One region of the Streptomyces gobitricini genome, then DNA from elsewhere that is predicted to be linked to it. Evidence: riboswitches for the same ligand, from Rfam matches in the RefSeq annotation. Region 1 holds a riboswitch; each other region holds the start of a gene.
What was found. A riboswitch is a leader RNA that binds a small molecule or an ion and turns the genes downstream of it on or off. The one in region 1 is predicted to bind cobalamin.
Positions count from the first base shown of each region.

Region 2: it holds a riboswitch for cobalamin, as region 1 does, so the genes downstream of both, ABD347_RS17265 (ABC transporter substrate-binding protein) here and ABD347_RS01190 (SCO2321 family membrane protein) in region 1, are expected to answer to the same signal.
Region 3: it holds a riboswitch for cobalamin, as region 1 does, so the genes downstream of both, ABD347_RS27150 (ribonucleoside-diphosphate reductase subunit alpha) here and ABD347_RS01190 (SCO2321 family membrane protein) in region 1, are expected to answer to the same signal.

Region 1 covers NZ_BAAASR010000002.1:56,333-60,680, forward strand. The annotation lists gene ABD347_RS01175 (glycosyltransferase family 4 protein) at 1-539, opposite strand, end outside; gene ABD347_RS01180 (TetR family transcriptional regulator) at 793-1,491, shown strand; gene ABD347_RS01185 (hypothetical protein) at 1,512-2,072, opposite strand; cobalamin riboswitch at 2,491-2,611, shown strand; gene ABD347_RS01190 (SCO2321 family membrane protein) at 2,728-4,008, shown strand; gene ABD347_RS01195 (SCO2322 family protein) at 4,005-4,348, shown strand, end outside.
Region 2 covers NZ_BAAASR010000018.1:420,686-425,033, forward strand. The annotation lists gene ABD347_RS17260 (YnfA family protein) at 183-518, shown strand; cobalamin riboswitch at 1,183-1,386, shown strand; gene ABD347_RS17265 (ABC transporter substrate-binding protein) at 1,426-2,454, shown strand; gene ABD347_RS17270 (FecCD family ABC transporter permease) at 2,505-3,464, shown strand; gene ABD347_RS17275 (ABC transporter ATP-binding protein) at 3,461-4,273, shown strand.
Region 3 covers NZ_BAAASR010000039.1:3,465-7,812, forward strand. The annotation lists gene ABD347_RS27135 (carbon starvation CstA family protein) at 1-1,357, shown strand, start outside; gene ABD347_RS27140 (YbdD/YjiX family protein) at 1,354-1,578, shown strand; gene ABD347_RS27145 (GNAT family N-acetyltransferase) at 1,661-2,164, shown strand; cobalamin riboswitch at 2,218-2,340, shown strand; gene ABD347_RS27150 (ribonucleoside-diphosphate reductase subunit alpha) at 2,479-4,348, shown strand, end outside.

The DNA of each region.
Region 1 (4,348 bases):
CGGCGCTTCCAGTCGGTGGCGGCGTCCAGCTCCAGCCGCCGGTCCACCGTGATGGGGTGGTGGATGGTGGTGACGAGGGGGGCGCCGATGTCGCCGAGGAGCCCGTAGCCGAGGGTCTGGTTGTCGTGGACGACGTCGAAGTCGCCGCGGCGGGCGGCCAGGTGGCGGCGGGCACGCAGCGAGAAGGTGAGCGGCTCCGGGAAGCCGCCGGTCCACATGGTCGCGACCTCGAGGGCGTCGACCCAGTCGCGGTACTCGTCGCGCCGGGGCGTGCGGAAGGGGTCGGGCTGCCGGTACAGGTCGAGGCTGGCCAGCTCGGTGAGCGGCACGCCCTCGTCGAGTACGGGGTAGGGCTGGGAGCCGATCACCTCGACGCTGTGCCCGAGGCGGGCCAGTTCGCGGGAGAGGTGGCGTACGTAGACGCCCTGCCCGCCGCAGAACGGGTTGCCCTTGTACGTGAGGAGCGCGATGCGCAGCGGGGCGTCACCGCCCTCGGTGCCACCGCCGCGGGGGCCTGCCTCTATGGCCTCAGCGGTCACTCGCGGCCCCCTTCTGCCTTGCGTTTCGCCGGAGCGTAACCGGTCGCGCTAATCTAGAACAAGTTTCAGACTTGGTGGTTCAAGGAGCTTCGAATCTACCGGCAGGTAGCGCCGCTGTGAGGGCCGCTCCGGGTGATTCACGACACGGCGGGCGCCCGGCGGTACCGGCCCGTCCGCACGCCGACCGGGCGGCCCGCACACCAGCACGCCCGCACACCGGCACGCCATGGAACGGAACAACGGAACGGGACCCATGACAGCGGAAGTCAGACCGGCGTCGCCACCGCTCACCGAGCGCCAGGAGGCGCGCCGCCGCCGAATCCTCCACGCCAGCGCGCAGCTGGCCGGCCGGGGCGGCTTCGACGCGGTCCAGATGCGCGAGGTCGCCGAGGCGGCGGGGGTCGCCCTGGGCACGCTGTACCGGTACTTCCCGTCCAAGATCCATCTGCTGGTCGCCACCATGCAGGACCAGCTGGACCACCTGCACACGACGCTGCGCAAGCGGCCCCCGGCCGGTGAGGCCGCCTCGGAGCGGGTCGCCGAGACCCTGATGCGCGCCTTCCGCGCCCTCCAGCGCGAGCCGCACCTCGCGGACGCGATGGTGCGGGCACTGACGTTCGCGGACCGCGGCGTGAGCCCGGAGGTGGACACCGTCTCGCGGCAGACGACGGCGATCATCCTGGAGGCGACGGGGCTGGAGCGCCCGACGCCGCAGCAGCTCTCCGCCGTGCGGGTGATCGAGCACACCTGGCACTCGGCACTGATCACCTGGCTGTCCGGACGGGCGTCGATCGCCCAGGTGCGGACCGACATCGAGACGGTGTGCCGCCTGATCGACCTGACGTCCCCGGACACGCCCGGCGCCGCTGCCGGGGCCGGAAGCGAGGCCGGGCACGGAGACGGGGCGGGGTACGGAGACGCGGCCGGGGCCGGGGCGTCCGGCTCGGTCTGACCGGTCGGCGCGGCGGACGGTTACCGCGCGTTCTTGTTCTTCTCCAGGTCTTCCTTGAAGAGCTTCTCGCATTCCGGTCCGTTGTCGGTGGCGACGAACGAGACCGTCAGAAAGCCGCCCTGACCGTGGTGGCTCGCCTTCACCGTCCAGCCGCCCTTGTCCAGCGACGTGATGACCGAGCCCTTGTGGTCGAACTTCTGCGACTCCTTCCAGCCGCTCCTGGCGAGCGCCGCGACCGTGTCGTCGTAGGACTTCTCGGAGTCGGTGACCTTCTCGTCGTCGACCTGCCAGGAGACCATGCAGGGCTTGAGGGCCGGGGGCACGTCCTCGTCGGAGGGCTCCTCGGTGAAGCCCGCAGCCGTGGCCGCGGCCGAGATCTCCTCGGTCACCGCGGCGGCGTCCGGGCCGCCACCGGCCTCGGCCTCCGCACCCGCCCCCACCGGGGCCGTGGCGCCGGACGGGGGCGCGGGGGTCCCCGTCTCCTTGTCGGAACCGCCGCCGCAGCCCGCGACCAGCAGCACCACACCGGCGGCCGCGGCCGCCCTCCCCCAACCTCCCGACTTCGCTCGAGCAGGGGACACCGCAATCGCCTTGCGCACGAATACCCCAATCCGCTGTGCACGCGGGCCCCATGCCCCCGTGATCAGGATCGAGCTTCGCAGAGGAAGGGCCGGCCCGCGCGACGACGGGCTCCGCGTGCCGTCCCTTCGCCGCTCATTCGGCGCTTCGCCGGGCGGGGCGGCCGCCTCCCCGGGGCCCCTCCACCGCCGCCAGGGCCCCTCGTCGGCGTCCGTCCCGGCCCCTCGCCCCGCTCCGCGCATCGCCCGCTCCGGTCGGTCCGCGCCGCCCGGCGGGTCCGCCGCACCCCCCGCGCGGCCCGCCCTGCCCGACCGGGAGATCGCGTCCGGCGAGCCGCTCACCGGGGCGCGCCGGGGCCATACCCGGGCAGCGGCCCCGTGACGTACGTCGCGTGTGAGCCGTCCTGACCCGCCGGTAGAGTGAGCGCGTCGTCATCATGCCCGTACGGGGGGAAGCCGGTGCGAATCCGGCGCTGACCACGCAGCCGTGAGACCGCCGTCCGGCGGTGAGCCGGAATGCCCCGCACGAGCACGTGTTCGGCTCGCGTCATCGGGACCCAGCGCCCGGTGGCCGGCACCGTCGAGGAATACGGGGCCGGAGCCTGGTGCCTTTTCGCGTGCCGGTGCCCGGCCCCCGCAGGAGAGGCCGCCCCAAGCCATGACCACCGTTCGCGTACGCCACGGCGCCGCCGCGCTCGCCGCGGCCGCCGTCCTGCTGTCCGGCGGTTCCCCGGCCGCCCACGCGGCGCCGTCACCGGCCCCCTCCCCCGTCGTCCCGGCCGGTCTGTACGGCACCAAGGACCCGGCCTACGACGGTGTGTGGCGGCAGTCGCTCGCCTTCATGGCCCAGCAGGTGGCGGGCGTCGAACCGAACCGCAAGGCGGTGGACTGGCTGCTGGACCAGCAGTGCGACAGCGGCGGCTTCGCCTCCTACCGCCCCGATCCGGCCAGGACCTGCGACCCGAAGACACCGCTGGACACCAACGCCACCGCCGTCGCCGTCCAGGCCCTGTCCGGCGTCGACAAGCCGGAGGCCGCCGAGCCCGGCACCGACCCGGTCAGCAAGGCCATGGGCGCGGGCGCCGCCTGGCTGAAGGGCGTGCAGAACGAGGACGGCGGCTGGGGCTACAACCCCGGCGCGCCCAGCGACGCCAACTCCACGTCGATCGTCGTCAGCGCCCTCGCCGCGACCGGCCACCGGCCCGGCGACATCCGGTCCAGCGGCGGCAAGACGCCCTACGACACGCTGCTCGGCCTCGCGATCCCCTGCGACGCCAAGGCGGGCGCGGGCGCCTTCGCCTACCAGCCCGACGCGAAGACCGGCGCGCTCGTCGCGAACGACGACGCCACCGCCGCCGCCGTGCTCGCCGGGCTCGGCAAGGACCTCCAGACGCGGGGGGCGAGGCCGGAGCAGAAGCCGACCTGCGCGGCAGGGGACAAACCGAGTGTGGAGCGTGCCGCCCGCAACGGCGCCGCCCATCTGGTCGGCACCCTGGCGGGCACCGGCCACCTCGATCTGCCGCCGATGCCGGGCGCCGCCACCACCGCGCCCCGGCCGGACTTCGGCAACACGGCCGACGCCGTCATCGCCCTCGGCGCGGCCGGGCACATCGACACGGCGACCCGCGCCCTGGAGTGGCTGAAGCGGAACTCCGCGGCCTGGGCCGAGGAGAGCGGCCCCGCCGCCTACGCCCAGCTCGTCCTCGCCGCCCACGCGGTGGGCGCGGACGCCCGCGACTTCGGCGGCGTCGACCTCGTACAGCGGCTCAACGCGACCGGACCGGCGCCGAAGTCGCTGCCCCTGGAGGAGAGGCCGGAGGACAGGACCGAGGAGGAGGACCCGGGCTTCGACGTCTGGCCGGCCGTCGCCATCCTCCTGGTGGCCGGCGCGGGCATCGGCTTCCTGCTCAGCGGCCGCAAGCGGAACCGGCAGCCGTGACGCGCGCACGGTTCCCGGTCCTGCTCCTCACGGTCTGCGCCGTGCTGCTCGGCCTCCCCGGGACGGCCGGGGCGGCCGGCTACCGCTACTGGTCGTTCTGGGAGAGCGGGGGCGGCGGGTGGACGTACGCCACGCTGGGGCCGGCCACCGCCCGGCCCGCCGACGGTGACGTCAACGGTTACCGGTTCGCCGTGAGCGCCGATTCGCAGGACGCCCAACAGCCTCGCCGGGCACCCGATTTCGCCGCGATCTGCGGGGCGACACCCGCGGAGGACGGCACCAAGCGGGTCGCCGTCGTCATCGACTTCGGTACGGTCGCGGACGCGGCCGAGGGCACCGG
Region 2 (4,348 bases), on a different contig from region 1:
AAGCGTGCCGCGCGCCGCTTCCGGACGACAGGACACTCGGGCCGGCGCGCCCGACCGGCGCCCGGGCTCAGGTGCGCCACCGGGGGTGTGCCCGCCGCTCGCACAGGGCGGGAGCGTGCCCGCCCGGCGCCGGTCGACCCGCTGGAGCTCGTGTCCCCGGTCCGTCGGTAGGGTCGCCAGGTATGACTGTCGCCCGCTCCGTCGCTCTCTTCGTCGTCGCCGCCCTGTTCGAGATCGGCGGCGCCTGGCTGGTGTGGCAGGGCATCCGCGAGCACAAAGGGTGGATCTGGATCGGCGCCGGGGCCATCGCCCTGGGCCTGTACGGGGTGGTGGCGACCTGGCAGCACGACGACGACTTCGGCCGGGTCCTCGCCGCGTACGGTGGAGTCTTCGTCGCGGGGTCGATCGCCTGGGGCATGGTCGCCGACGGCTACCGGCCCGACCGCTTCGACGTCGTCGGCGCCCTGGTGTGCCTGGCCGGGATGGCCGTGATCATGTACGCCCCCCGCGGCCACTAGGTCAGCGGCGCGTACGGGCGGCCCGCCACCGCCAGCACCGGGGCTCAGGCTCTCCCCCACGGCGGGCACGGGGACGTCGGCGCGCGTGGTCAACTCCTTGGCGCGTTCAGCGACGACACGGCGGGCCGGTTGAGGCAGGCTCGAATGCGGCGGGGGCGCTCGGGACACATGGCGCTCCGCCGCCGCGACGAACACTGCCTACAGACGGCGCAGGTCACACGCGGAGACCTGGTGGGCGGGGGTGGCGGGTTCCGGGGCGTGAGCCGGACCCAAGCTGGGCTTTCGAAGCGCTGCCGACCGGACAGGGACCGACCCGGATCCGGGTGAGCCCTCCACCCCGGCGGCGGCCGCTCCACGTGCGGCCGGGCCGGGTATCCGGGCACGGTCGCGGCGCTCGGGGGCCTGACGCTCGCGGCAATCGTCTTCGCCCGCGTGGTCAGCCGCTCCTCGGCGAGCGCGAAGGACCGAACGCCTCGCTGCCCCGCGCTCCTCGTCCCGCCACCGCGGACGCCCACGGGCCTCGTACGTCCCGTGGAGTCCGCGGCTTCTTGGCGCCGACCCCGGTGGCGCCACCTCCGTCGTCCGCGTACGGGGCTGTCCAGTGCCCGAGCGCCGGTTGCTCCGAAGTGGGACACACCGTCGAGTTCGCCGGGATCCGCGGGTGTGGTAATTTGCGCCAGCCAGTTGAACTCCTTACATGCCTTGCGTGTGTACGTGAGTCAGGGAATCCGGTGCGAACCCGGAACTGACGCGCAGCGGTGAGGGCGACGGGCGGGGCACGAAGCCACTGGGCCGGACCACCGGCTCGGGAAGGCGCCTCGTCCGGATGACCCCGAGTCCGAAGACCTGCTGGCAGCACCGTACGCACGGGCTCCGCGCATGGGCCCCCGACGCTAGGAACAACGCCGTGCCCATCACGCGCCGGACCGCTTCTTTCGCCGTGCTCCTGAGCGGGGCCCTCCTGCTGACCGGGTGCGGCGCCTCCGCCCGGCCGGCGACCGCGCCGCAGGCCGCGGCGCGCGCGCTGGACAACTGCGGGGAGAAGGTGGAGATCCGGGGCGACGGGCCCCGGCGCGCGGTCTCGCTGAACCAGGGCACCACCGAGATCATGCTGTCGCTGGGCCTCGCGGACCGGATGGCCGGGACCGCGACCTGGACCGACCCCGTCATGAAGGGCCTCGAGAAGGCCAATGCCGGCGTGGAGCGCCTCGCCGAGAACAACCCGTCCTTCGAGAAGGTCCTCGACACCGAACCCGACTTCGTCGCCGCGTCGTTCGCCTCCACCCTCGGGAAGGGCGGCGTGGCGACGCGCGAGCAGTTCGCGAAGCTCGGCGTACCGACGTACCTCTCGCCGTCCGACTGTCTGGGCAAGGACAACAGCGGCGACGGGGACGGCGTCCGCACCGAGCCGCTGACGATGGACACCGTGTACGCGGAGGTGCGCGACCTCGCCCGCGTCTTCGGGGAGGACAAGCGCGGCGAGGATCTGGTCGCGCGGCTCACGTCCCGCGTCACCAGGGCCACCGCCGGCCTCGACGCCTCGGACGTCACCCTGCTGTACTGGTTCTCCGACGCCAAGTCCCCGTACATGGCGGGCTGCTGCGGAGCCCCCGGCATCATCACCAAGGAGCTGGGCGCCAAGAACGTCTTCGACGACACCACCGAGGAGTGGCCCCAGATCAACTGGGAGACGGTCGCCGACCGCGACCCCGACGTGCTGGTGATCGGTGACCTCACCCGCAAGGCGCAGAGCGGGGAGAGCGCCGCGAAGAAGATCGAGTTCCTGGAGTCGAACCCGGTCACCCGGAACATGGACGCCGTCCGTCACAAGCGGTACGTCCTGGTCAGCGGCCAGGCCATGAACCCGACGATCCGTACCGTGGAGGGCGTCGAACAGGTCGCGGCCGCGCTGCGCGGCTTCGGCCTGGCGAAGTGACCGCGGCGCTGCTGCGCGCGGCCGGCGGGCTCGCCGCGCTCGCCCTGTCCATGGCCCTGGCCATCACCATCGGGCCGGCGGACATCGACGTCCGCGACGTCTGGTCCGTCGTCGCCGCGCACCTCGGGGGTGATGTCTCGGAGCTCACCCCCATCCGCGACGGCATCGTGTGGAACCTCCGCCTTCCGCGCACCCTGCTGGCCGCCGTGTGCGGAGCGGGGCTGGCGCTGTGCGGAGCGGTGATGCAGTCGCTGCTGCGCAACCCGCTGGCGGATCCCTTCGTCCTCGGCGTCTCGTCCGGCGCCTCCACCGGAGCCGTCGTCGTGGTCGTCCTGGGCGTGGGCGGCGGTCTGCTGCCGGTCTCCGGCGGTGCCTTCGTGGGTGCCCTGTGCTCGTTCGCGGCGATGATGCTGCTGAGCCACACCCTCGGCGGCACCACCGACCGCGTCGTCCTGTCCGGCGTCGCCGCGATGCAGCTGTTCTCCGCGCTGACCTCCTTCATCGTGGTCACGTCGGCCGACGCCGAGACCACCCGGGGCGTGCTGTTCTGGCTGCTGGGCTCGCTGGGCGGGGCCGACTGGACGGACGTGTGGCTGTGCCTCGCCGCGCTGGTGATCGCGCTGGCCGTCTGCCTCGGCCACGCCAGGACCCTGGACGCGTTCGCCTTCGGTCAGGACGCGGCGGCCACCCTGGGCGTGAACGTCGCCCGTGCCCGGCTGGTCCTGCTGTGCGTCACCGCGCTGCTCACGGCCGCGCTGGTCAGTTCGTCCGGTGCCATCGGCTTCGTCGGCCTGGTGCTGCCGCACGCCGCGCGCGCCCTCGTCGGCCCCGGGCACGGCCGGTTGCTCCCGGCCGCGGCGCTCGGTGGGGCCGTGTTCCTGGTGTGGATCGACACGGTCGCCCGGATCGTCATCGAACCGCAGGAGGTGCCGGTCGGCGTGATGACCTCGCTGATCGGCGTGCCCGCCTTCGTACTCGTGCTGTACCGCACCCGGAGGACCCCTCGATGACCCTCGCCGCCGACCGTGTCGTCCGCACCGCCGACGGGCGGCTGATCCTCGACGGCGTCAGCGTCGCACCGCCCGCCGGTGCCGTGACGGGTCTGCTCGGCCCCAACGGCTCCGGCAAGTCCACCCTGCTGCGCGTCCTGTGCGGGGTGCTCGCCCCCGCCTCCGGGCTGGTCACGCTGGACGGTCACCCCTTGGACCGCCTGCGCCGCGGGGACGTCGCCCGGCGGGTGGCCGTCGTGGAGCAGCAGGCGGACACCCTCGTCGAGCTGACCGCCGCCGATGTCGTACGCCTCGGGCGCATCCCGCACCGGCGCCCCTGGTCGCCGCCGTCGCGGGCCGACGAACGGGCCGTCCTCGATGCCCTGGACCGCACGGATCTCACCGACCGGGCGGACCGCCCCTGGCACACGCTCTCCGGGGGCGAGCGCCAGCGCGTCCAGATCGCACGCGCCCTCGCGCAGGAACCGCGGGAGCTGCTGCTCGACGAGCCGACGAACCACCTCGACATCCAGCACCAGCACGACCTGCTGCACCTGGTCCGCCTGCTCCGGGTGACCGCCCTCGTCGCCCTGCACGACCTCAACCTCGCGGCGATGTACTGCGACCACCTGGTAGTGCTGCGCCAAGGGCGCGTCGTCGCCGCCGGTGCCCCCTCGGACGTGCTGACCGAGGCGCTCGTCGCCGACGTCTACGGCGTGCGCGTCACGGTCACCACCCCGGAGCCCGACGGCCGTCCGCACATCCGGGTGCTCGGCACGCTCACGCGCGCCCGTGAGGGTCGCTCAGGGGCTCGGGAGCACCGGGGGTGATGCCGAGCGCCGGAACCGTGGCCGGGTGGCGGGGGTCCGGAGCCTCCGGTGAGTCAGGAGCCTCCGGTGAGTCAG
Region 3 (4,348 bases), on a different contig from region 1:
CGACTACCTCTCGACCTTCATGAAGGTCGGCACCATCGCGCTGCTCGCCGTCGGCGTCTTCGTCGCCCTGCCGACCCTGAAGATGCCGGCCGTCACCGACTTCGCGAGCCGCGGGGACGGTCCGGTCTTCGCCGGGTCGATGTTCCCGTTCGTCTTCATCACCATCGCCTGCGGCGCGCTCTCCGGCTTCCACTCCCTGGTCTCCTCGGGCACCACCCCGAAGATGGTCCAGAAGGAGACCCAGATCCGGATGATCGGGTACGGGGCCATGCTCACCGAGTCCTTCGTCGCCGTCATGGCGATGATCACGGCGTCCATCATCGACCCGGGGCTCTTCTTCGCCATCAACTCGCCGAGCGGCGTGGTGGGGACGACGGTGCAGTCGGCCTCCGAGGCGGTGTCCAACTTCGGCTTCACCATCTCCCCCGACCAGCTGGCGAAGGCCGCGGCGGACGTCGAGGAGGCGTCGCTGCTGTCCCGGACCGGTGGCGCGCCGACCTTCGCCCTCGGCATGGCGGAGATCTTCTCCGCCGTCGTCGGCGGTACCGCCATGAAGGCGTTCTGGTACCACTTCGCCATCATGTTCGAGGCGCTGTTCATCCTGACCACGGTGGACGCCGGCACCCGCGTGGGCCGCTTCATGCTCCAGGACATGCTCGGCAACGTCTACAAGCCGTTCAAGCAGGTCAGCTGGAAGCCCGGCGTCTGGTTCGCCAGCGCGGTCGTCGTCGGCGGCTGGGGCTACTTCCTCTGGGTCGGTGTGCACGACCCGCTGGGCGGCATCAACCAGCTGTTCCCGCTGTTCGGCATCGCCAACCAGTTGCTGGCCGCCGTGGCGCTGGCCGTCTGTACGACCCTGCTGGTCAAGTCCGGCCGCCTGAAGTGGGCGTGGGTCACCGGGGTGCCGCTCGCCTGGGACGTGGCCGTCACCCTCACCGCCAGCTGGCAGAAGATCTTCTCGGGCGATCCCCGGGTGGGCTTCTTCGCCCAGCGCGAGAAGTACCAGGCGGGCATCGACTCCGGGCAGGTGCTGCCCCCCGCCAAGTCGATGGACGAGATGCACACCGTCGTCACCAACTCCACGATCGACGGGATCCTCTCCGCCCTCTTCGCCCTCCTCATCATCGTGGTGATCGCCGACGCGGGACGGGTCTGCTACCGGGCCGTCACCCGGCCCGCCGGCATCAAGCTCTCGGAGGCCCCGTACACCGAGTCCCGGATCATCGCTCCGGCCGGACTGTTCCCCACCGCGGCGGAGAAGGCCGAGCTGGCCGCGGCCGGGCTCGGCCCCGAGGGCGGCGTCCCCAAGGACGGCGGCAGCGGTGACGGCGTACCGGCCGGGGCCGGCTCCAGGTGAGCCCCGCGGCGGCCGGGGGGCCGGGCGGCCGGCTGCGGCGCGCGGCGGCCTGGGTCCGCTGGTACGTCCGCGAGGTGTCCGGCGAGGCCACGTACGACAAGTACGTCGCCCACACCCGCTCCCGCGATCCCGGCGCCGAGGTCATGACCCGCCGCGAGTTCGAGCGCAGGCGCACCGACGCGCGGGAGGTGGACCCCCGCGACGGGTTCCGCTGCTGCTGAGCGGGTGACCGCACGACGGGCCGCCGTGTTTCCGGGGACGGAAATGCGGCGGCCCGTCGCCGTACCCCTCCACACTCGGACCATGGACATCACCATCAGGCCGGTACGGCCGGAGGAACACCGGGCGCTCGCCGAGGTCACGGCCCAGGCCTATCTCGGCGACGGGTTGCTGGCCTTCGGGGAGAGCGACGAGTACCTCATCGAGCTGCGGGACGTGCCCCGGCGGGCCGCGGAGGCGGAGGTGCTGGTCGCGGTCGGGGAGGACGGACGGGTGCTCGGCGGGGTGACGTTCGTCGCGGAGGGCGGCGGCCCGTGGGCCGGCCTCGCGCGGGCCGGGGAGGCGGAGCTCGGGATGCTGGCGGTGGCACGGGAGGCGCGTCGGCGGGGCGCGGGCGAGGCGCTCGTACGGGCGTGTGTGGAGCGGGCCCGGGAGGTGGAGGGGTGCGCGCGGCTGGTGCTGTCCACGCGGGCGTCCATGCGGGCGGCGCACCGGATCCATGACCGGCTGGGGTTCGTCCGGACCCCCGAACGGGACTGGCAGCCCACTCCGGGCGTGACGCTCTCCACCTACGCGCTGGAGTTCTGAGCCACGGAAGACACAACATGTGGGGGGTGACTCAACAGCCGCCCCCCACATGTATGCTCGTGCTCGCTGTCGCCGCAGGGGAATCCGGTGGAAATCCGGAACTGTCCCGCAACGGTGTGTTGGTGTGCCTTTGTGTACGTACGAGTCCGAAGACCTGCCGACAGCGCACCCGGACCCTCCGGACCGGGTGCCCAGACGTCCGGGCCTCGCGGAATGGGCCGGTGGACGCGGTGCTCCACGCCCTGTGCCCGGGCGTGCCCGCTCCCCTGCCCGCTCCGCCGGTGGCCCCGAGCCGAGCGAGGGAGAGCCCCCACGTGACCATCGCGCCAGCCGGTCCGGTTTCAGCGATCGAGAGCCACGGAGACGACGGACCCGGGACCGTACTGCTGCGGACCCTGACCGATCTGACCGCCGATCTGTCCGACACCGACCCCGGCCGGGTCGCCGCCGCCGCCCTGCGGGGCCGGCACGCCGGTTCGGACGAGGCCGAGTTGCGCGAGCTCGCCACCGAGGCGGCCGCCGGGCTCATCTCCGAGGACCCGGCGTACTCCCGGCTCGCGGCGCGGCTGCTGACCCGGACCATCGCGGAGGAGGCGGCCGGGCAGGGCGCGGTGTCGTTCTCGGCGTCGGTGGCCGTGGGTCACCGGGAGGGTCTGATCGCGGACCGTACGGCCGCGTTCGTGACGCTGCACGCGGACCGGATGGACGCGGCTGTCGACCCGGCCGGCGACGACCGGTTCGGCTACTTCGGGCTGCGGACGCTCTACTCCCGCTACCTGCTCCGGCACCCCATCACCCGCAAGGTGATCGAGACGCCGCAGCACTTCATGCTGCGGGTGGCGGCCGGGCTGGCCGAGGACGACTCGGCGCGCGCGCTGGGCGAGGTCGAGGCGCTGTACCGGCTGATGAGCCGGCTGGAGTACCTCCCCTCCTCCCCCACTCTGTTCAACTCCGGCACGCGCCACCCGCAGATGTCGTCGTGCTACCTGCTGGACTCGCCCCTGGACGAGCTGGACTCCATCTACGACCGCTACCACCAGGTCGCGCGGCTCTCCAAGCACGCGGGCGGCATCGGCCTGTCGTACTCCCGCATCCGGGCGCGCGGTTCGCTGATCCGCGGCACCAACGGGCACTCCAACGGCATCGTGCCGTTCCTCAAGACGCTGGACGCCTCCGTGGCGGCCGTGAACCAGGGCGGGCGGCGCAAGGGCGCGGCGGCGGTGTACCTGGAGACGTGGCACGCGGACATCGAGGAGTTCCTGGAGCTGCGCGACAACACGGGCGAGGACGCCCGCCGTACGCACAACCTCAACCTGGCGCACTGGATCCCGGACGAGTTCATGCGCCGCGTCAACGCCGACGCCGAGTGGTCGCTGTTCTCGCCGGCCGACGTGCCGGAGCTGGTCGACCTGTGGGGCGAGGAGTTCGACGCCGCGTACCGCGCCGCCGAGGCCGGGGGGCTGGCCCGCAAGACGATGCCGGCGCGCGAGCTGTACGGCCGGATGATGCGGACGCTGGCCCAGACCGGCAACGGCTGGATGACGTTCAAGGACGCCTCGAACCGTACGGCCAACCAGACCGCCGAGCCGGGCCACACGGTCCACTCGTCCAACCTGTGCACCGAGATCCTGGAGGTCACGGACGACGGTGAGACCGCCGTCTGCAACCTGGGTTCGGTGAACCTGGGCGCCTTCGTGTCCGGTGACTCGATGGACTGGGAGCGGCTGGACGAGACCGTCCGCACGGCCGTCACCTTCCTCGACCGGGTCGTCGACATCAACTTCTACCCGACCGAGCAGGCCGGGCGCTCCAACGCCAGGTGGCGTCCCGTGGGTCTGGGCGCGATGGGTCTCCAGGACGTCTTCTTCAAGCTGAAGCTGCCGTTCGACTCCGCCGAGGCGCGTGCCCTGTCGACGCGTATCGCCGAGCGGATCATGCTCGCCGCGTACGAGGCGTCCGCCGGCCTGGCCGAGCGCAACGGGCCGCTGCCGGCCTGGGAGAAGACCCGGACCGCACGCGGTGTGCTGCACCCCGACCACTACGACGTGGAGCTGAACTGGCCCGAGCGGTGGGAGGCGCTGCGCGCCCGTATCGCCGAGGTCGGCATGCGCAACTCGCTGCTGCTGGCCATCGCGCCGACCGCGACGATCGCCTCGATCGCGGGCGTGTACGAGTGCGTCGAGC